Regions from separate parts of the Rhizobium sp. AN73 genome, predicted to be linked through region 2. Evidence: riboswitches for the same ligand, from Rfam matches in the RefSeq annotation. Region 2 holds a riboswitch; the other holds the start of a gene.
The links. A riboswitch is a leader RNA that binds a small molecule or an ion and turns the genes downstream of it on or off. The one in region 2 is predicted to bind S-adenosylmethionine.
Positions count from the first base shown of each region.

Region 1: it holds a riboswitch for S-adenosylmethionine, as region 2 does, so the genes downstream of both, metA (homoserine O-succinyltransferase) here and RBH10_RS20550 (O-succinylhomoserine sulfhydrylase) in region 2, are expected to answer to the same signal.

Region 1 covers NZ_JARWME010000002.1:2,717,465-2,727,588, reverse strand. Annotated here, with positions in the region: gene RBH10_RS23230 (ABC-F family ATP-binding cassette domain-containing protein) at 1-815, opposite strand, end outside; gene RBH10_RS23225 (thiamine diphosphokinase) at 820-1,473, opposite strand; SAM riboswitch at 1,564-1,640, shown strand; gene metA (homoserine O-succinyltransferase) at 1,723-2,649, shown strand; gene RBH10_RS23215 (aldose epimerase family protein) at 2,826-3,845, shown strand; gene mtgA (monofunctional biosynthetic peptidoglycan transglycosylase) at 3,861-4,508, opposite strand; gene RBH10_RS23205 (polyprenyl synthetase family protein) at 4,744-5,658, shown strand; gene RBH10_RS23200 (OmpA family protein) at 5,692-6,354, opposite strand; gene ispG (flavodoxin-dependent (E)-4-hydroxy-3-methylbut-2-enyl-diphosphate synthase) at 6,421-7,671, opposite strand; gene RBH10_RS23190 (MFS transporter) at 7,792-8,982, opposite strand; gene RBH10_RS23185 (DeoR/GlpR family DNA-binding transcription regulator) at 8,995-9,795, opposite strand; partial or broken gene pyc (pyruvate carboxylase) at 9,982-10,124, opposite strand, start outside.
Region 2 covers NZ_JARWME010000002.1:2,152,033-2,162,156, forward strand. Annotated here, with positions in the region: gene RBH10_RS20535 (Arm DNA-binding domain-containing protein) at 1-261, opposite strand, end outside; tRNA gene RBH10_RS20540 (tRNA-Gly) at 425-498, opposite strand; gene RBH10_RS20545 (2'-deoxycytidine 5'-triphosphate deaminase) at 554-1,651, opposite strand; SAM riboswitch at 1,725-1,803, shown strand; gene RBH10_RS20550 (O-succinylhomoserine sulfhydrylase) at 1,847-3,031, shown strand; gene apaG (Co2+/Mg2+ efflux protein ApaG) at 3,251-3,643, shown strand; gene RBH10_RS20560 (Hsp33 family molecular chaperone) at 3,681-4,670, opposite strand; gene argF (ornithine carbamoyltransferase) at 4,895-5,812, opposite strand; gene RBH10_RS20570 (aspartate aminotransferase family protein) at 5,867-7,069, opposite strand; gene RBH10_RS20575 (GcrA family cell cycle regulator) at 7,501-8,034, shown strand; gene phoB (phosphate regulon transcriptional regulator PhoB) at 8,352-9,035, opposite strand; gene phoU (phosphate signaling complex protein PhoU) at 9,067-9,792, opposite strand; gene pstB (phosphate ABC transporter ATP-binding protein PstB) at 9,890-10,124, opposite strand, start outside.

The sequences.
Region 1 (10,124 bases), 570 kb from region 2:
GCCGTCGCCTGCACAGAGCCCTGCGGTCCCTTGTGACCGCGATAGTCCGCGCGCATGGCCTGAAGCTCACCCACGCGGCGCATGTTGCGCTTGCGTCTCGCCGTCACGCCGTAACGCATCCAGTGTTCTTCGCGCTCTATCGCCTTGCCGAGCTTGTGCTGCTCCAGCTCTTCCTCTTCCAGCACCTTGTCGCGCCATTCCTCGAAATGCGCAAAACCGCGGTTGAGACGGCGGGACTGGCCGCGATCCAGCCAGACGGTCGAAGTCGAAACCTTCTCCAGAAAACGCCTGTCGTGCGAAATCAGCACCAGCGCACTGCGCGTCTGCTGCAATTCGCCTTCAAGCCATTCGATGGTGGGCAGGTCCAGATGGTTGGTCGGCTCGTCAAGCATCAGAATATCGGGTTCGGGCGCCATGACACGGGCAAGGGCCGCACGCCGCGCTTCACCGCCGGAAAGGCTTTCCGGATGTTCCTGTCCCGTCAGGCCGAGATGCTCGAGAAGATAGGTGACACGATAGGGATCATCGCCAGGTCCAAGCCCCGCCTCGGCATAGGCCTGAACGGTGTTGTAATCGGCGAAATCCGGCGCCTGTTCCAGATAACGGATGGTGGCGGAGGGATGACGGAAAACCTCGCCCGACTGCGCCTCGACCAAACCGGCGGCAATCTTCATCAGGGTCGACTTGCCCGAACCGTTGCGTCCGACAAGGCAGATGCGGTCGCCCGGCTCCACCTGAAGATTGGCACCGTCGAGCAGCGGGGTCACGCCGAAGGTCAGCTTGATGTCATCGAGTTTCAAAATTGGGGGTGCCAAGGCGTCAGGCTCCGGTCAGATCATAAGGGCGGGCGAGGACGATGGCTTTGCCGCTTTTCAGCGAAAAATGCACAGGGCCGCCATTCGCGACATTGGAAATAGTGCGGGAAGAGCCGAAAGCAAGCGCGAAATCCTCAAGCGGATAACGCACATTGCCGATATCGAGCCCCGCAAGGTCGGTAAACCCGGCAACGGAAAACAGCGAAGCGGGCGGCAGATCGAGATCAAACGAGCCGGCGAGCAGCGGGCGGGCCTCCTCTTCACCGGAGGTCAGCGTAACCTCCAGACCGCGTTCGGCAAGCGCCACCGCGTAAAGAAGATGCTGAAGCGCGTGGTCGCTTCTCGCTCCACCGAGCGCACCGGCCAGCACCAACGAACACGCGCCGCGGGCAAGAGCCTCCGACACCGCGATTTCGCCATCGGTCACGGCCTTCGCGGTGGGATAGGGTTGCCGCTCCACATCGGGCCAGGTGTCCAGCAGGTCTTTATTGGTGGAATCGAAATCCCCCACCCAAAGCTCCGGCGAAAGGCCAAGCGGTGCGGCATGGCGCATGCCGCCATCGGCCGCAATCACACGGCTACCCGCAACCGCCGCTTTCAGGCGATCGGTAACGGTGACATCGCCGCCAAGCAGAATGGTGAAGCGTTCTTTATCCATGCCCTGCCTTATCGCACCTCAGATAAAAATGGAAAGGCAGAAACCCGATGAAATCAGCCGATATTGATTTTCGTCGGCTTCGGGATTATGAAACGCCTCAGTGGTGATTTGCCGACCGGCTTGCAGCCACTTTAAAGAAGTCGCTAAAGGGTCGAGGAAAAGGGCAATTTCCTGGGACCGGCTGCGATTTCGCTGCCGGTTTTTTTGTTTTCGCAACGTTCTTTACGTCATCCGAAAAGAGAGTTCGACATGCCGATCAAGATTCCCGATACGCTTCCCGCTTACGAAACCCTCGTTCATGAGGGTGTGCGGGTCATGACCGAAACGGCGGCCATCCGGCAGGATATCCGCCCGCTCCAGATCGGGCTTCTCAATCTCATGCCGAACAAGATCAAGACGGAAGTGCAGATGGCGCGCCTCGTTGGCGCTTCGCCGCTGCAGGTAGAGTTTTCGCTGATCCGCATCGGCGGCCATCGCGCCAAGAACACGCCGGAAGAACACCTTCTCTCCTTCTATGAGACCTGGGAGGAAGTGCGCCACCGCAAGTTCGACGGTTTCATCATCACCGGCGCCCCCATCGAACTGCTGGACTATGAAGACGTGACCTACTGGAACGAGATGCAACAAATTTTCGAATGGACGCAAACCAACGTCCATTCGACGCTGAACGTCTGCTGGGGCGCGATGGCCGCCATCTATCATTTCCACGGCGTGCCGAAGTACGAGCTCAAGGAAAAGGCTTTCGGGGTTTATCGTCACCGCAATCTTTGCCCTTCGTCGATCTATCTGAACGGTTTTTCGGACGATTTTCAGGTTCCGGTCTCGCGCTGGACGGAAGTACGCCGCGCTGACATCGAAAAAAATCCGAAACTCGAAATCCTGATGGAGTCAGAGGAAATGGGCGTGTGTCTGGTGCATGAGAAAGAGGGCAACCGTCTCTACATGTTCAACCACGTCGAATATGATTCGACCTCGCTTTCAGATGAATATTTCCGCGACGTGAACTCCGGCGTTCCAATCAAGCTGCCGCATGATTATTTTCCGCACAACGACCCGGAACTGGCACCGCTCAACCGCTGGCGCAGCCACGCCCATCTGTTTTTCGGCAACTGGATCAACGAGATATACCAGACCACACCCTATGATCTCGAAACCGTCGGCGAATTGGCCGCTTAAAGCGCGTCGCGTTTGGTCAAACGCATGCGACGCGCTTTCGTCTTTGTTTTAAGCATGTCTTTGTCCCAAAACCGCGGGACACTTTTGGGAGACATGCTTTGAATTGCGGGATTGCGAATTGCCGGAAAATGACGCAACGTCCGCCCGGCAATTCATAAAAACTTGGAGAATGAGGAATGAGCGACGCGGCGGCACGGGAGAATTTCGGTTTCACGGCGACCGGTGAAAAGGTCGAACGCGTCATCATCTCGAAGGGCGGATTGACAGCCAAGGTCATCACCTGGGGCGCGGTCATTCAGGATTTGCGCCTTGAGGGCCACCAGCCGCCGCTCGTTCTCGGCTTCGATAAATTCGAGGACTACAAATATTCGTCCTATTTCGGCGCCACCCCCGGCCGCAATGCCAACCGTATCGGCGACGGCAGGTTCTCGATCGACGGGCACGAATATCAGCTTGAACTGAACGAAAAAGGCGTCACCCATCTGCATGGCGGCAGCGACGGCATGGGTAAACGCAACTGGATGCTGATGGAACATGGCGAAAGCCATGCGGTCCTGCAGATCATCGATCCCGACGGCCGCGCCGGTTATCCCGGCAATTGCACTGTCACGGCCACCTATACGATCCTCGACGGCGGCGTGCTTTCGGTGGTCTATGAAACGGTGACCGACCAACCGACCATCGCCAATGTCTGCCAGCACTCCTATTTCAACCTCGACGGCGCAGATACCGCCCTAGGGCACGAAATTAGCATCGCCGCTGACTTTTACCTGCCGACCAACGACAAACAGATCCCGACGGGCGAAATCCGCTCCGTTGAAGGCACGGTCTTCGACCTGCGCCACCCGACGCCAATGCGGCGCAAGGAGAATGGCGAGCAGGTTCTCTACGATCACAACTTCTGCCTTTCGCCCGAGCGTCGTGCCAAGCGCAAGGTCGCCCGCGCCTATTCGCCCGCCTCCGATATTGCCCTTGAGGTTCACACGACAGAGCCCGGCGTGCAGTTCTATTCGGCATTCAAGCTGGACGTTGCCGTTCCGGGCCTCGATGGCCGCCACTATGGCCCCTTCGCCGGTTTTTGTCTGGAAACGCAGATTTGGCCTGACGCCGTCAATCACCCCGACTTCCCCTACGCGATCCTGCGTCCCGGCGAGACCCTGCGTCAGGAAACCGACTATATTTTCAGGAAGGGCTGAGGCGCCTGGCGGACTTCAGTTCAGCACGCATCCGACATAGCTGCCCGATGCCCGGGCGCGTCGCTCGATAAGGCCGGCAAGGCGCTGCAAACCGCGCCCCGGCTTGCTGGCGACGCGATCGATGGGATTGGGCAAGGAAACGGCAAGCAGCGCTGCCTGACGGGAGTTGAGCTTTGCGGCCGGCACCTTGAAATGGTGCTGCGCGGCGGCCTCGATGCCGTAAATGCCCGGCCCCCATTCGGCGACATTGAGATAAATCTCCATCATCCGCTTTTTCGACCAGACGAAATCGGCCCCGATCGCCAGCGGCAACTCCATCGCCTTGCGCAAAAACGACCGGCCGTTCCAGAGAAACAGGTTCTTGGCCGTCTGCATCGGAATAGTGCTGGCGCCACGGGTGGAAGCCCCCTCAAGCGCATCGCTGACGACGGATTGCATCTGGTTCCAGTCCACACCGCCATGGAAACAGAACTGCCCATCCTCGGACATCATCACGGATTGGATAAGGCGCGGTGAAATATCCTCGAGCGGCACCCAGCGCCGGTCATATCCCTGCAATGTCACAAGATCGGCAAGCATCAACGTCGAGACCGGCCGGACAAACGGCAACGCATAAACCGGGATCAGCAGATAGGGCAGGATCAGCAACGCCAGCAAGGTCATGATAATACGCTTTGCCAACGTGCGAAAATCCACCTTCGGACTGCTCCGGTCTTCCGCCAGCACGGCGTAATCTGCGTCGCTTTCAGGCGTACTGCTCAATATTCGTCAAAGCCCCGCACCATTCGAAGCCTTTCATATTCCATTGCCGCCTTCAAGGCGAGTCCGGTCAGGCAGTTGCCCCGGGGAATAACGAAAAGGTTTGCCTGCATTCGCGCGGCATGCCAAAGAGCGCGGCATGGACGCTCAGATGACGAATTTCGAAACGAGGCTGCGCGATAACGCGGCAAAGACCGAAGCCTTGCTTGGCCGCCTTCTATCCGGCGAAGCGCGCGCGGACGAGATCACGCGTCCGCAAAACCTGCTCGACGCCATGCGCCATGGCGTGCTGAACGGCGGCAAACGCCTGCGACCTTTCCTCGTCATCGAAAGTACTGCCCTGCTCGGCGGAGACGCCGAAGCCGCCCATTATGTCGGCGCCGCACTGGAATGCCTGCATTGTTATTCGCTGGTCCACGACGATCTGCCGGCCATGGACGACGACGATCTGCGTCGCGGCCAGCCGACGGTGCACCGCAAATTCGATGAGGCAACCGCCATTCTTGCGGGCGACAGCCTGCTGACGCTGGCTTTCGATATTATCGCCTCGGACGAAAATCCCCTCGGAGCGGAACGCAAGGCCGCCCTCGTACTCGCACTTGCCCGAGCAGCAGGCATCGGCGGCATGGCGGGCGGGCAGGCGCTCGATCTTGCTGCGGAAAAGAAGGCACCTGATGAGACCGGCATCGTGACATTGCAGGCTATGAAAACCGGCGCTCTGCTGCGTTTCGCCTGCGAGGCCGGCGCGATCATTGCCGGTAGCGACGTTTCGGAACGGCAAAGACTGCGTCTTTTCGGTGAAAAAATCGGCCTCGCCTTCCAGCTTGCCGACGATCTTCTGGATCTGACGGCAGATGCCACCACCATGGGTAAGGCGACCGGCAAGGACGCCGCACGCGGCAAGGGAACGCTGGTGGCATTGCGCGGCGAAGACTGGGCGCGTCGCAAACTTCAGGAACAGGTGAGCGAAGCCACCGAACTTCTGGCCCATTATGGCGAAAAGGCCGCGATTCTCATCGCGGCCGCAAGGTTCATCGCCGAGCGAAAAAGCTGAGCCGGGTTTCCCGTTCAGCTTCCCTTCACCCAATTAGCCCTTGAGGGGCGAAATCAGCACTTCGACGCGACGGTTCTGGGCGCGGCCATCCGGCGTTGCGTTCGAAGCGATCGGCTGCGACGGACCGAAGCCGAGCGTCGAAATACGGCGCTGATCGACGCCGCGTGCGCCGAGATAGTTTGCAACAGACGCCGCACGACGCTCGGAAAGCGCCTGATTGTGCTGCTGGCTGCCGGTGGAATCGGTATGGCCGTTGATGTCGATCAGCGTGCGGTTGAATTTGTTCAACACGATGCCGACGGAATCGAGCGTCTGATAGAACGGCGGGATGACCTGATCCTGATCCGTCGCGAAGGTGATGTTCGACGGCATGTTGAGAACGATGCTGTCGCCACGGCGGCTAACGGAAACGCCGGTTCCCTGCAACTGGGCGCGAAGCTCGGCCTCCTGGCCATCCATATAGTTGCCGATGGCGCCACCGGCGAGAGCACCGATGCCGGCGCCGATAAGGGCTGCGTTACGGCGACCGACCGGCGAACCGCCGACAGCCAGACCACCGAGAGCACCGACAACAGCGCCGATGCCAGCACCGCCGGCAGTGTTCGACATCTTCTGCTCACCCGTATAGGGATCGGTGGTGGTGCAGGCGGAAAGATAGGTCCCGCAAAGGGCAACGATCGCGATTTTTTTGATCATGTGTTTTGATGCTCCGAAGGGTTCAGGCGGTATGACAGTGGAATTCCGGCATTTTCACGGTAGTTTTTACTCCGCAGCATCTTTCCGGCCAAAACGCTTTTCGATGTAATCGATCACAAGCGCTTCAAAATCGGCGGCGATGTTGGGACCACGCAGGGTGAGTGCCTTCTCTCCATCGATGAAGATTGGTGCGGCGGGGCTTTCGCCTGTGCCGGGCAGCGAAATGCCGATATCGGCATGTTTGCTTTCGCCGGGACCATTAACGATGCACCCCATGACGGCGACATTGAGCGCCTCGACGCCGGGATATTTCTCACGCCAGATCGGCATGTTCTTGCGAATATCGTTCTGGATGTTCTGGGCAAGTTCCTGAAAGACGGTGGACGTGGTGCGCCCGCAGCCGGGACATGCCGCAACGACCGGAATGAACTGGCGGAAACCCATGACCTGCAGCAGTTCCTGCGCCACCTGCACCTCGCGGGTGCGGTCGCCGTTCGGCTCCGGCGTCAGCGATACGCGGATCGTATCGCCGATACCATGTTGCAGCACGTAACCCATGGCGGCGGACGAAGCGACGATGCCCTTGGAACCCATGCCCGCTTCGGTGAGACCGAGATGCAAGGCGTGGTCGGACCGCTCCGACAGCATGGAATAAACGGCGATCAGGTCCTGCACCTGGCTGACCTTGGCCGAGAGGATGATGCGGTTGCGCGGCAGGCCGATCTCTTCGGCAAGCTCGGCGGAAATCAGCGCCGACTGGACGATGGCCTCGCGGGTGACCTGACGGGCGGAGAGCGGAAACCCCTCCTCCTTGTTCTTGTCCATCAGCGTCGTCAGCAATTCCTGGTCGAGCGATCCCCAGTTCACACCGATACGAACCGGCTTGTCATAACGGATCGCCATTTCGACAATCTCGCCGAACTGCTTGTCCTTCTTGTCCTTGAAGCCGACATTGCCCGGATTGATACGGTATTTCGCCAGCGCCTCGGCACAGGCCGGATGATCGGCCAAAAGCTTGTGGCCGATATAGTGGAAATCGCCAATCAGCGGCACGTCCATGCCAAGACGCAGCAGCCGTTCGCGGATTTTCGGCACGGCGGCAGCGCTCTCGTCGCGGTCGACGGTAATGCGCACCAATTCCGAACCGGCCTGGAAGAGTGCCGCCACCTGCTGCACGGTGGCGTCGATATCCGCCGTGTCGGTATTGGTCATGGATTGCACGACGACAGGTGCACCGCCACCCACGATGACGCCACCCACGTCGACGGCGACGGATGCGCGGCGGGACTTGGGATCGTAATCGGCGTGTGACGTCATGGCGGTCTCTGAAGCTTGCGGCAAGGTCTGGCAATTGAGGTGAAACAAGGGGGCCTGCTTGTCAACACCCAACGCATAAGAGCTTCTACTTTACCGCAATCATGGCAAAATTCGAGACGCCTATTCCTTGCCCGCACCATCCGCATGCCGGGCGAGCCGCGAAAGCAGCAAAACCACCACATGCAGCAACGGCAGAGCGACAAAGACGCTGGCAAGGCCGGTATGTTCGGCAATGAAGCCGATGGCCGAAGGCGCGACCAGAATGCCTGAATAGCCCATGGTGGTGACGACCGACAGGCCGATGCCGGGCGCCAGCCCCGGCATATTGCCCGCCGCCGAAAAGGCAATCGGCACCATGTTGGAAATACCAATGCCGGCAATGGCGAAACCGATAATCACGAAGGTGGAATTTCCCGCAAGGCCGGAAATCAGAAGACCCACAATCGACATGACCGAGCAGAATCTCAGCGTATTGACCGCGCCGAACCGATCACGCACCAGATCGCCGGCAAAACGCATGGCCGCCATCGTCATGGAAAAGGCAGCGAAGGCGAAACCGGACTGCGATACGGAAGCACCCAGTTCGTTGCGCAGATAAAGAGCGCCCCAATCGAGGATCGCACCTTCCGGGATCATCGAAAACAGCGCCATCAGGCCAATGATCCACGGCAGAGGCGTTAGCGGCAGGCCACCTTTCGGGCGCTCCTCCTCGGCATGCGGACGATCCGCAAGAACGCGCGGCCATGCGAAGACCAGCAAGACAAGGGCAATAACCGTCAGCGCGATAGCATGCCCCTGCACGCCAATCGCCGTGATGAGGTAACCGCCAAGACCGGCGCCGATCAGGCCGCCGAGGCTCCAGAAAGCATGGCATGACGACATGATGGCACGGCGCATATCACGCTCGACCGCCACCGCATTGGCGTTCATGGCGACATCCATCGCCCCCGTCAGGCCGCCGAACAGGAAAACCGCAATCACGCCCGCCCAGACGGTGTTGGCCCAGGAGATGAAAAGCAGTGTCGGCAAAAAGATCGCCGCCGTCACGAGGCTAACGGTACGCGATCCGAAACGCGCAATCTGCGAACCGGCAATGGGCATGAAAACCAGCGAACCGATGCCGAACACCAGAATGATGAGGCCGAGCGCGCTTTCACTGAGGGATAAGCGCCCCGCAAATTCCGGAATTTTGGGTGCCCACGATCCCATCATGAAACCGTTCATCAAAAACAGCAGGGACACACCGAGCCTGTGGCGCGTCAGATAGGACGAGCGCTTGACCGTCGGCGAAAATGTCGTGGGGCCGTTCATCGGTAGTATCCTTCAGACTTGACCTTGGGAGAGTTGGACGGCGTCATCGTCGCCGCAATGAACTTGTATGCCTTTTGCCGATAACGCTTCGACCAACGCACGGTCGGCGTCGTGTTCCAGCACCAGGGAGAGAGGCGGGGAAAAATCATGCACGTGAAAAGCCGCCTTGTGGCCCAGCTTTTCCGTGGTGATGGCGGCAACGATCCGCTGGCTGGCGCTGCACGCGAGCCGCTTGAATACAGCATCCTCGAAAATATCCGCCGACAGGCCGGTCTCGATCGCAACGCCGCAAACACCGAGGATACAGAGGTCGGGCCGCATCAGTTCGAGTTGCCGCAACGCCATGGCGTCGATAGCAGCACCAACGGCCGGATCGACCTTGCCGCCGATCAGAACGAGATCGATATCGGCCCGTCCCGTCAATTCAGCCGCGATGGCAGGCGTATTCGTCACCACCGTCAATTTGAGGCCGGCGGGAATGGCCCTTGCAATGGCAAGATTTGTGGAGCCGGCATCGATGAAGACCACCATACCCGGCTCGAGAAGCGGAACGGCTGCGCGCGCCAGTGAGGCCTTGCGATCGGCATCCTCCGCAATCCGCGTCTTCAGCGGCACCGTCTTGCTGTCGGAAAGCAACGCCCCACCATAAACGCGCAGGCATTCCCCACGCGCCGCCATCTCGCGCAGATCCCGGCGGACCGTATCTTCCGACACACCGAAGTTCTGGGCCAGATCCTGCGCAAGCACACGGCCGCTTTGCCGCAACTGCGCAAGGATGAGCGCCTGCCGCTCGCTGACAAAATGATCGTTCATTGAGACTCATGCATAAACGGGAATAAACGTGCACGAACATGCATATTTGAGTTTTAGCAAAGGCGCAACAAAAAAGCCCGCCGAGGGGCGGGCATTGTCGAGGGTGATGGACGGCCATCACCAATAACAACGCCCGCCAAAAAAAGGCGGGCGTCCGACTTCGTATCATTCGATCCAATACGCCTTTTATTCAGCGTAAGCGATCAGCAGGTCCTTCGCGTCGATCTGGTCGCCGGGGCGCACCAGAACCTCAGCAATCTTGCCATCGCGTTCGGCGTGAAGCGCTGTTTCCATCTTCATGGCTTCGATCGACAGGAGCACGTCGCCGG
Region 2 (10,124 bases):
ACGCTTCTTGGCCAGCGACGGGTCCAGGCCCTCAGAGAGTTTTTTCTTGGCCTCATCACGCAGCCGTCGGGCGTCCGCCAACCCCACCATCGGGTATGCCCCAATCGTTAGTGTTTTTCGCTTGCCAAAAAAATCGTAGTCGAAGCGCCAAGACTTGCCGCCGGCAACTGATATGTAGAGGTAAAGCCCCTTCTCATCAGACAGCTTGCGCGGCTTGCTATCGGCCTTGGCGTTCTTAACCTGAATGTCTGTCAGTGCCATTTTACGGTATCGGCTTCCTACCACGATGATGAATACCGTGATTTTTACCGACAAAATTGCTGGATGTCACTGCATACCGTTGCACGACCTTACGCGCGCGCGAGGCAAAAACGCTGAAAAATCAGCGCTTCCTGGACGTCATTGATCTCGTTGGAAAGGTAGCTGGAGCGGGTGAAGGGAATCGAACCCTCGTATTCAGCTTGGGAAGCTGCTGCTCTACCATTGAGCTACACCCGCGCGCGGACAAGACATCGGACAGTTCGCGCCGGGTGTCAAGCACCCGGCAGGTTCATTATTCCGCACGGAAATGCTTGGAAAGTTTCAGGCCCTGCGCCTGATAATTAGAGCCGAGGCCGGTGCCATAGAGGCCTTCCGGTTTCTGCAACATGTGCTCGTAAACCAGCCGGCCGACGATCTGGCCGTGTTCGAGGATGAAGGGCACCTCGTGGCTGCGCACTTCGAGAACGGCGCGACTGCCTGTGCCGCCCGCCTGCGCGTGGCCGAAACCGGGATCGAAGAAGCCCGCATAATGCACACGGAACTCGCCCACCAGGGGATCGAAGGGCGTCATTTCGGCCGCGTAAAGCGGCGGCACATGCACGGCTTCACGCGAGACGAGAATATAGAACTCATCCGGATCAAGGATCAGTTCGGCGCGGCCGCGCGCATAAAGCGGCTCCCAGAAATCGAGAACGTCGTGCTGAGCCTTCTTGTCGACATCCACTACGGCCGTGTGGTGCTTGCCGCGATAGCCGATCAGCCCGTTTTCGCCGAACCCCTTGAGATCGATGGAAAGCGCGATGCCGCCGCCGGTCACGTTCGGGGTTTCGCTGGCGACCAGCATTTCCGTCTCGTGCAGTTTCAGAAGCTCGCTTTCGTTGAGCAACGAATGGCCGATGCGGAAGCGGATCTGCGACAGACGCGAGCCGCGGCGCACCACCACGGGGAAGGTGCGTGGGCTGATTTCCAGATAGAGCGGACCTGAATATCCCGCCGGGATCTTGTCGAATTCCTGCGCATTGTCGGTCATGACGCGGGTGAAGATATCAAGACGGCCTGTCGAGCTTTTGGGATTGGCCGAAGCCGACATGTCCGCCGGCAGTTCAAGGCTTTCCATCAGGGGAACGATGTAGACGCAACCGGTTTCCAGCACCGCGCCGTTACTCAGATCGACCTCGTGCAGGCTGAAACGGTTGAGCTTGTCGATGACGCGGGTTCCAGGGCCGGGCATGAAACTGGCGCGTACGCGATAGGCCTTCGAGCCCAGCCGCAGATCGAGGCTGGCGGGCTGCACCTGATCCGCATCGAGATCGGCCTCGCTTTTCAGCTTGCCGCCCGCAAACAGCGCCCTGATCGCGCCATCCGCCAAAATGCCCGTGGTTCTGGTCATGATCATCATTCCTTTTTACGGCGACAAAACCAAAAGGAAAGCATTGACGCAAGCCGGTAACGGCAGTATGGCAAGCTTATCCCGTGGTGATTTGGCCGGTCGGCTTGCAGCCACGTTAAATAAGTGGCTAAAAAGACCGGGTGCTAGGAACCGGTCTGCTTTTGCGGCCGGTTTTTTTGTTTTGAAGGTGATCACATGAGCAATAAATGGCGCCCGGCAACCCAGCTCGTTCACGGCGGTACGCTACGCTCACCCTATGGTGAAACGTCGGAAGCAATCTATCTGACCCAGGGTTTCGTCTACGAAAACTCCGAAGCCGCCGAAGCGCGCTTCAAGGGCGAAACGGATGGTTTCATCTACGCCCGTTATGCAAGCCCGACCAATAACATGTTTGAAAAGCGCATGTGTCTGCTGGAAGGCGCCGAAGATGCCCGGGCGCTTGCCTCCGGCATGGCCGCCGTTACCGCCGCCATCATGTGCCAGCTGCGCGCTGGCGACCATATCGTCGCCGCCCGCGCTCTTTTCGGCTCCTGCCGCTGGGTAGTCGAGACGCTTGCGCCCAAATACGGCATCGAATGCACGCTGATCGACGGGCGCGATCTCGAAAATTGGGAAAAGGCGATCCAGCCGAACACCAAGCTGTTTTTCCTCGAAAGCCCGACCAACCCGACGCTTGAAGTGGTTGACATCGCCGGTGTGGCGAAGCTCGCCGACCAGATCGGCGCGAAGCTGGTGGTCGACAATGTTTTTGCGACACCGCTCTTTCAGAAGCCGCTCGAACTCGGCGCCCATATCGTCGTTTATTCGGCGACGAAGCATATTGACGGCCAGGGCCGCTGCCTTGGCGGCGTGATCCTTTCCGACAAGAAGTGGATCGAGGAAGAGCTGCAGGATTATTTCCGCCATACCGGCCCGGCCATGTCGCCGTTCAACGCCTGGACGCTTCTGAAAGGCATCGAGACCCTGCCGCTGCGCGTCAAGCAGCAGACGGCCAATGCCGGCAAAATCGCCGATTTCCTCGCCGACAGCGGCAAGGTCGCCAAGGTCATCTATCCCGGCCGCGCCGATCACCCGCAGGCCGATATTATCGCCCGGCAGATGACCGGCGGTTCGACGCTGGTGGCTTTTGAACTGAAGGGCGGCAAGGATGCGGCCTTCGCGTTGCAGAACGCGTTGGAAATCGTGAAGATTTCCAACAATCTCGGCGATGCCAAGAGCCTCATTACCCATCCCGGCACGACGACGCACAAGAACCTGACCGATGAGGCTCGCGCCGAACTCGGTATTTCCGGCGGCACCTTGCGCCTTTCCTGCGGTATCGAGGATACGGACGATCTGCTGGAGGATCTGGCGAAGGCTCTCGCAGCCGTTCCCGCCTGAGAACGCACCCGACACATTGCCACGGCCCCTCTTCCACGTCGGGCCGTGGCAAAGTCCGGGCGTCAGGCAACCAATATTTACCTTTACCGTTATCCCTAACGGTGGAAAACGGCGCAACAGAAGATGCCCCTGCCCGTCAAGTCGTTCATTTTCTTGACGATAGCCAGAACCTGTAGTGTAGGATGATGGCAGCAGGCATAATATCGAGGTGTGGCGCGTATGTATCGTGCTCTGACAAGGGATATCGAGGTAACGGTCGATCCGTATTATCTCGAGGAACAATCCGACCCGGATGACGATCGTTACGTCTGGGGCTATAAAGTCGTGATCTCGAACAATTCCGATGTTCCGATAACACTCGTCAACCGCTATTGGCACATCACCGACCAGAACGGACAGGTGGATGAGGTCTATGGACCCGGCGTCGTCGGCGAAAAGCCGCACCTGAACCCCGGCGACAGTTACGAATATTCATCCGGCTGTCCGCTGGATACGCCGTCTGGCCTTATGTTCGGCCATTATGAAATGGAAACGGACAAAGGCGAGGTGTTCAACGTCACCATTCCCGCCTTTTCACTGGATTCACCCGGCCTGTTGCGGGTGCTGAACTGACGAAAAGCCGCGCCATTCACAAGCGCGGCTCTCCTTGTCAGACGTTTTCAAACTCACCGACATCGTAGCGATAGGTCGTGGAGCAGAACTCGCAGGTCACGGCGATTGCGCCGTCTTCCTCGCTCGCCTTGATCTCTTCGGCGGTGAAGCCTGATAATACGCCCTTGATCTTGTCCCGCGAGCAGCTGCAACGGTCGAAAATGACCTGCGGGTCGTAGATGCGCACGCCGCTCTCATGGAAAAGCCTGTAAAGCAGACGCTCCACCGGCACCTGCGGATCGGTCAACTCGTCGGTGTCCACCGTGTTCAGCAGCGACACTGCCTCGGTCCAGGCATCGTCCTCCGCCACGTCATAATCGCCCTCGTCACCATCGCCGCCATGCAGATCGCGCATGCGCAGACGCTCGGGCGCCTGCGGCAGGAACTGGGCGATCACGCCGCCCGCACGCCAGCCATGGCGCGGTTTGCCTTCGCCATCACGGTCGAAGAACTGGGCGACGCCGAGGCGCACGCGGGTGGGAAGCTGTTCCGACTGGCGGAAATAAACCCCGGCGATTTCTTCCAGCGATGAACCGTCCAGCGGCACGATACCCTGATAGGGCTGCATGCCGACGCCCTGATCGATGGTGAAGGCCAGAATGCCGGTACCGAGCAATTGTTCGGGCGAGGTCTCACCCGCAGCGATTGCTTCCGCCAGCCGCTCCTCGTCGAAACGGGCATAGGCGCGCATGCTTTCAGGCGCGGTGAAATCCGCCACCAGAAGGTCAACCGGGCCGTCGCCCTTGGTCTGCACGGTCAGCTTGCCGGAAAACTTCAGGGATGTGCCGATCAGCGCCGTCAGAACCGTCGCTTCCGCCAGCAGGCGGGCGACAACCTCGGGATATTCGTGCCGTTCAAGGATGGCATTTAACAGCGGTCCGACCTGTACGGCGCGACCGCGCACGTCCAGACCTTCGACCTGAAAGGGCACAACCTTGTCGTCGCCAGCTAAATCGAGATTGTCCAGTTCAACCGTTACATCTGCCATGTCATAACTCCTTGGCGCAGCCGTTGCGCCGCTACCGTCCAAAAGTCCGGCTTTTAAAACGTGCTTTTTTCGCTTGTCGCACAGAGATCCGGGAAGCGAAACCGCCTCCGGGGAAAATCGTGCAAATCGTGATTATGGCCCGCCAGCAAAAAACCGACGAGCCTCTTCGAAGTCCCACAAATGGTAATGTACATGGCCGAGTTCAAGAACCCGGTCGACGGCGATCAGATGACGCCCATACACCATGCGATAATGGACTTCTGCGCATGGAGACGGTTTTCCGCCTCATCGAAGACCACCGATTGCGGCCCGTCGATCACTGCATTCGTCACTTCCTCACCGCGATGCGCCGGCAGGCAGTGCATGAACAGCGCCTCCTTGTTGGCCTTCGCCATCAGGGCTTCATTGACCTGATAGGGCTGGAAAATATTGTGGCCACGCGCCTTGTGTTCCTGGTTCATGGACACCCAGGTATCGGTAACGACGCAATCTGCGCCCGCTACCGCCTTGTCGGCATCGTGGTACAGCGAGATTTCGCCGCCATTGTTGCGCGCCCAGTTCAGGAACTTGTCGTGTGGTTCGGAACCCATCGGTACCGCCATCGCCATGCGGTAGCCAAAACGGGCGGAGCCTTCCACGAAGGAATGCAGCACATTGTTGCCGTCACCCGTCCAGGCAATTGTCTTGCCCTTGACCGGACCGCGATGCTCCTCGAACGTCAATATATCCGCCATGATCTGGCAGGGATGGGTATCGTCCGTCAGGCCGTTGATGACCGGAACCGTCGCGTGTTCGGCAAGCTCGAGCAGACGCGAATGATCCGTCGTGCGGATCATGATCGCGTCGACATAACGCGAAAGCACCTTGGCCGTATCGCCAATCGTTTCGGCACGGCCGAGCTGCATTTCCGTGCCCGACAGGAAAAGGGTTTCGCCGCCGAGCTGGCGCATGCCCACATCGAAGGAGACGCGGGTACGGGTGGACGGCTTTTCAAAGATCATCGCCAGCATCTTGCCGGCAAGCGGCTTTTCCGCCGTGCCGGTTTTCGTGGCAATCTTGCGCGTGCGCGCATCATCAAGAATTGTCCGCAGATCCTCCGACCCGACGGCCGAGAGGTCCAGAAAATGTTTTGGTGAAACCATTCAAGTCTGTCCCATGCTTGCGAGCCCCTGAAGAGAGGCCCGCTCTTGATTTTTTCAGGCGCTTTTTGCCTGTTTCGCTACCGTCAGGGAAGCGGCAGCCGCGTCGACACGCGACAGACCCTCGCGGGCCTCTTCAGCCGTGGTGATGAGTGGCGGCAGAAGACGGATGACGTTGTCGCCTGCGGGCACACCGAGCAGATGCTCCGCGCGCATGGCCTGCAGCAACTCGCCTGAAGGAACCTTCGCCTTGATGCCCAGAAGCAGGCCTTCGCCGCGGATTTCCTCGATCACGTCGGGATAACGGTCCTTGAGCGAGGCGAGACCCTGCCGGAAGACCAGCGCGACGTCACGGACTTTCTCGAGAAAACCGTCGGCGAGAACGACGTCGAGCACGGCATTGCCCACTGCCATGGCCAGCGGGTTGCCGCCATAGGTGGTGCCATGCACGCCGGCCGTCATGCCGGAAGCAGCATCCACTGTCGCAAGGCATGCCCCGAGCGGAAAACCGCCGCCGATACCCTTGGCGACCGCCATGATATCGGGCGCAACACCCGTATGCTCATAAGCAAACAGCTTGCCCGTGCGGCCGACGCCCGTCTGGACCTCATCGAAAATCAACAGCAGGCCGTGCTCATCGCACAAGCCGCGCAGGATTTGCAGGAATTCCTTGCTGGGCGCCCGAATGCCGCCCTCACCCTGAATGGGCTCGATCAGAAGTGCAGCCGTCTCGGCCGTGATGGCGGCCTTCAGAGCATCGACATCGCCGAACGGCACCTGATCGAAACCTTCAACCTTGGGACCGAAACCTTCGAGATATTTCTGCTGGCCGCCGGCGGCGATCGTCGCAAGCGTGCGGCCGTGGAAGGCGCCTTCAAAGGTCACGATGCGGAACTTTTCCGGATGGCCTTTCGAATAGTGATAACGGCGCGCAGTCTTGATCGCGCATTCCAGCGCTTCCGCGCCGGAATTGGTGAAGAATACCTTGTCTGCGAAAGTAGCTTCCGTCAGGCGCTTGGCAAGCTTTTCCTGTCCCGGCACTTCATAGAGGTTCGAGACGTGCCAGACCTTCTCGGCCTGCGTCTTGATCGCATCCACGAGGTGCGGATGGGCGTGGCCCAACGAGTTGACCGCAACACCGGCCGCAAAATCCAGATATCGCTCGCCGCTTTCCGTGAACAGCCATACACCCTCGCCGCGCTCGAAGCGCAGGGGGGCTCTTGAAAACGTATCAAACAATGGCGCGCCGGCTTCGGCCATGGCTGTATCACTCCTTGCGCAGATGCGCTATCAAACGGTTGTCAATAGGCTTGCGGGGTTATCCCTCGCCTGAAAATCAAAAATGCCGCCTTGCGGCGGCAGGGGCACTATTGTCACTTCGTTTGCCGATGTCAACAAAAGTCAGCGTTTCCCGGGCTTCTCAAGCACTAGTATGCGGCAGCAGGCCAGCCCCAAGGTGTTGCCTTTCAGACTCAATACGCCAGCAAGTTGGGGAAAACCGGGAAATCGAATCCAGATGATTCCCGCGACTCTTGCCACGGAGTCGGCCTAGCACTAGGTTAATCGCTAATTACTAGACTGCGATGCGGCGGAACTAGTCACCGAAAATCTGGCGGAAACCACGCTTGCGGCACGCCCGCGAGACGGAGAGGGATTCTGCCGAAAATACACGCGACGAGCGGAGAAGCGGCATGAACTGGACAGACGAACGAGTCGAAAAACTCAAGAAATTATGGTCCGAGGGCCTTAGCGCCAGCCAGATTGCAGCGCAGCTGGGCGGCGTCAGCCGTAATGCCGTGATCGGCAAGGTCCATCGTCTTAACCTGCCGGGACGCGTCAAGGCTGGCGGTCCGGTCACTTCGGCGCGCACCGCGCCAAAGCGCACCGCTGCACCGGCCCCACGCGCAACGACTTTCGCAGGCCGCGTCAACGCAGCACCTGCGCGGATTCTCACCCGCTCGAACACGGCAACGGCGCTGCACGAGGAGATCGATATCGAGACCGCACAGGTTCTCGATTACGTTCCTTCCAAAAACGTGGTCTCGCCGATTTCCCGTCGCCTGACGCTGACGGAACTGACGGAGCGCACCTGCAAGTGGCCGGTTGGCGATCCGCTGAAGGATGACTTCCATTTCTGCGGTTGTGAAGCGCTGGAATCTTCGCCCTATTGTAAGTTCCATGCGAAACTCGCCTACCAGCCGGTGAGCGAGCGCCGCAAGGCTTGAGTGTTGCGGCACGCATTCAGCACTCAAAAACTACGGGCCTTCGGGCCCGTTTTTTTATGACTTAAAAACCCCGACGCCGTTTCCGGTTTCGGGATTAGTCTGCGGACAGATGTGCCGAAACCACCCTCCGTCACGGGCAGGCCTGAGCCGACAATCCGGATTTCAACGCACCGCCGATCCTCCGGGCAAACTGGAGGATGATGTCGAGTTATGGAAAAGGTCATAATTAAAAAAGCCCGACACCGTTTCCGGTCTCGGGCTTTTCGATTTATTGGGTGTGATGTTGGCCTTAGCGAAACCGTCGAGTTCGGCTTGGCTCAGGCTTCCATCGAATATCCGGCGCCGCGCACGGTGCGGATGACATCCTGCATATGCGAGAAATTCAAAGCCTTGCGCAGACGTCCGACATGAACGTCGACAGTACGCTCATCGACGTAAATATCGTGACCCCAGACGCCATCCAGCAATTGCGACCGGGAGAACACCCGGCCCGGCGACGTCATCAGGAATTCCAGCAAGCGGAATTCCGTCGGGCCGAGGCGCACTTCGCGGCTTTTGCGATGGACGCGATGGGTCTCGCGATCCAATTCGATATCGCCGCATTTCAGCACCGAAGAGAGAACCTCGGGACGGGCCCGGCGCAACATGGCCTTGACCCGGGCCATGAGTTCCGGCGTGGAAAACGGCTTGACGACATAATCGTCAGCCCCGGTGGCGAGACCGCGAACACGCTCGCTCTCTTCGCCACGCGCCGTCAGCATGATGATGGGCAGGCGTTCTGTTTCCGGCCGCATTCTCAGGCGCCGGCACAGTTCGATACCGGAAACGCCCGGCAACATCCAATCCAGGATGAGAAGGTCCGGAATACGCTCCTGCAGCCTGATTTCCGCCTCGTCGCCACGGGGTATCGTGTCGACGTCGTATCCCTCAGCCTCGAGATTGTAACGAAGCAGGACGCTCAACGCTTCCTCGTCTTCCACAACTGCAATCTTGGGCACCATATGCTGAACTCCGCAAGCTTCTGCTTGTCTGTTACTCGGTCACCGAACCGAGTGTGTTGGAACTGTCGTCCTTCGGACGCTCGCCCTCCGGCTGGCTGCCGGTGGTCATGTAATAAATCGTTTCAGCGATGTTCGTGGCATGATCGCCGATACGCTCGATGTTCTTGGCGCAGAACAGAAGATGCGTGCAGGTGGTGATGTTGCGCGGATCTTCCATCATGTAGGTCAGAAGCTCACGGAAGAGCGACGTGTACATGGCGTCGATTTCCTCGTCGCGCTCGCGGATGGCATTGGCCTTCTCGGCGGAACGTGTGGAATAGACGTCAAGCACTTCCTTCAACTGCACCAGCGCCAGTTCGGACAGATGTTCGATGCCGCGGGCGAGCTTGCGCGGCACGCCGGTTCCGGCAACCGCGATAACGCGCTTGGCCGTGTTCTTGCCGAGATCGCCGACGCGCTCGAGATCGGCGGCGATACGCAGGGTACCGATGATCTCGCGAAGATCGGCCGCCACCGGCTGACGTCTGGCGATGGTGACGATGGCCTTGTCGCCGATTTCGCGCTCGGAATAGTCGAGGATCGCGTCGTCGGAAATGACCTTCTGCGCAAGTGCTGCATCGGAATTGACGAGTGCCCGCACGGCTTCACCGCACATCTGCTCGGCAAGACCGCCCATTTCGGCGATGCGGCGCGTCAGAAACTTCAACTCGTCGTCGTAGGCGGACAGGATATGCGAATGGGTCGTTGTCTGTGTCATGGTCTAGTCCTCCGGCTTGGCCTGCATGCGCGTGCCCGAAAGCGGGCACGGCAGAGGCACCAGTCTTGTTCGGTTTCGATAAAACGCCGGCCGGGGATCAGCCGAAGCGGCCCATGATGTAGTCCTGCGTGCGCTGGTCGTCCGGATTGGTAAACATCTTGTCGGTTTCGTTTTCTTCGACAAGATGACCAAGGTGGAACATGGCCGTGCGCTGGGAAACACGCGCCGCCTGCTGCATGGAGTGGGTGACGATGACGATGGTGTAGTTGGTGCGCAGTTCGTGGATCAGTTCCTCGACCTTCGCAGTCGCGATCGGATCAAGCGCCGAGCAC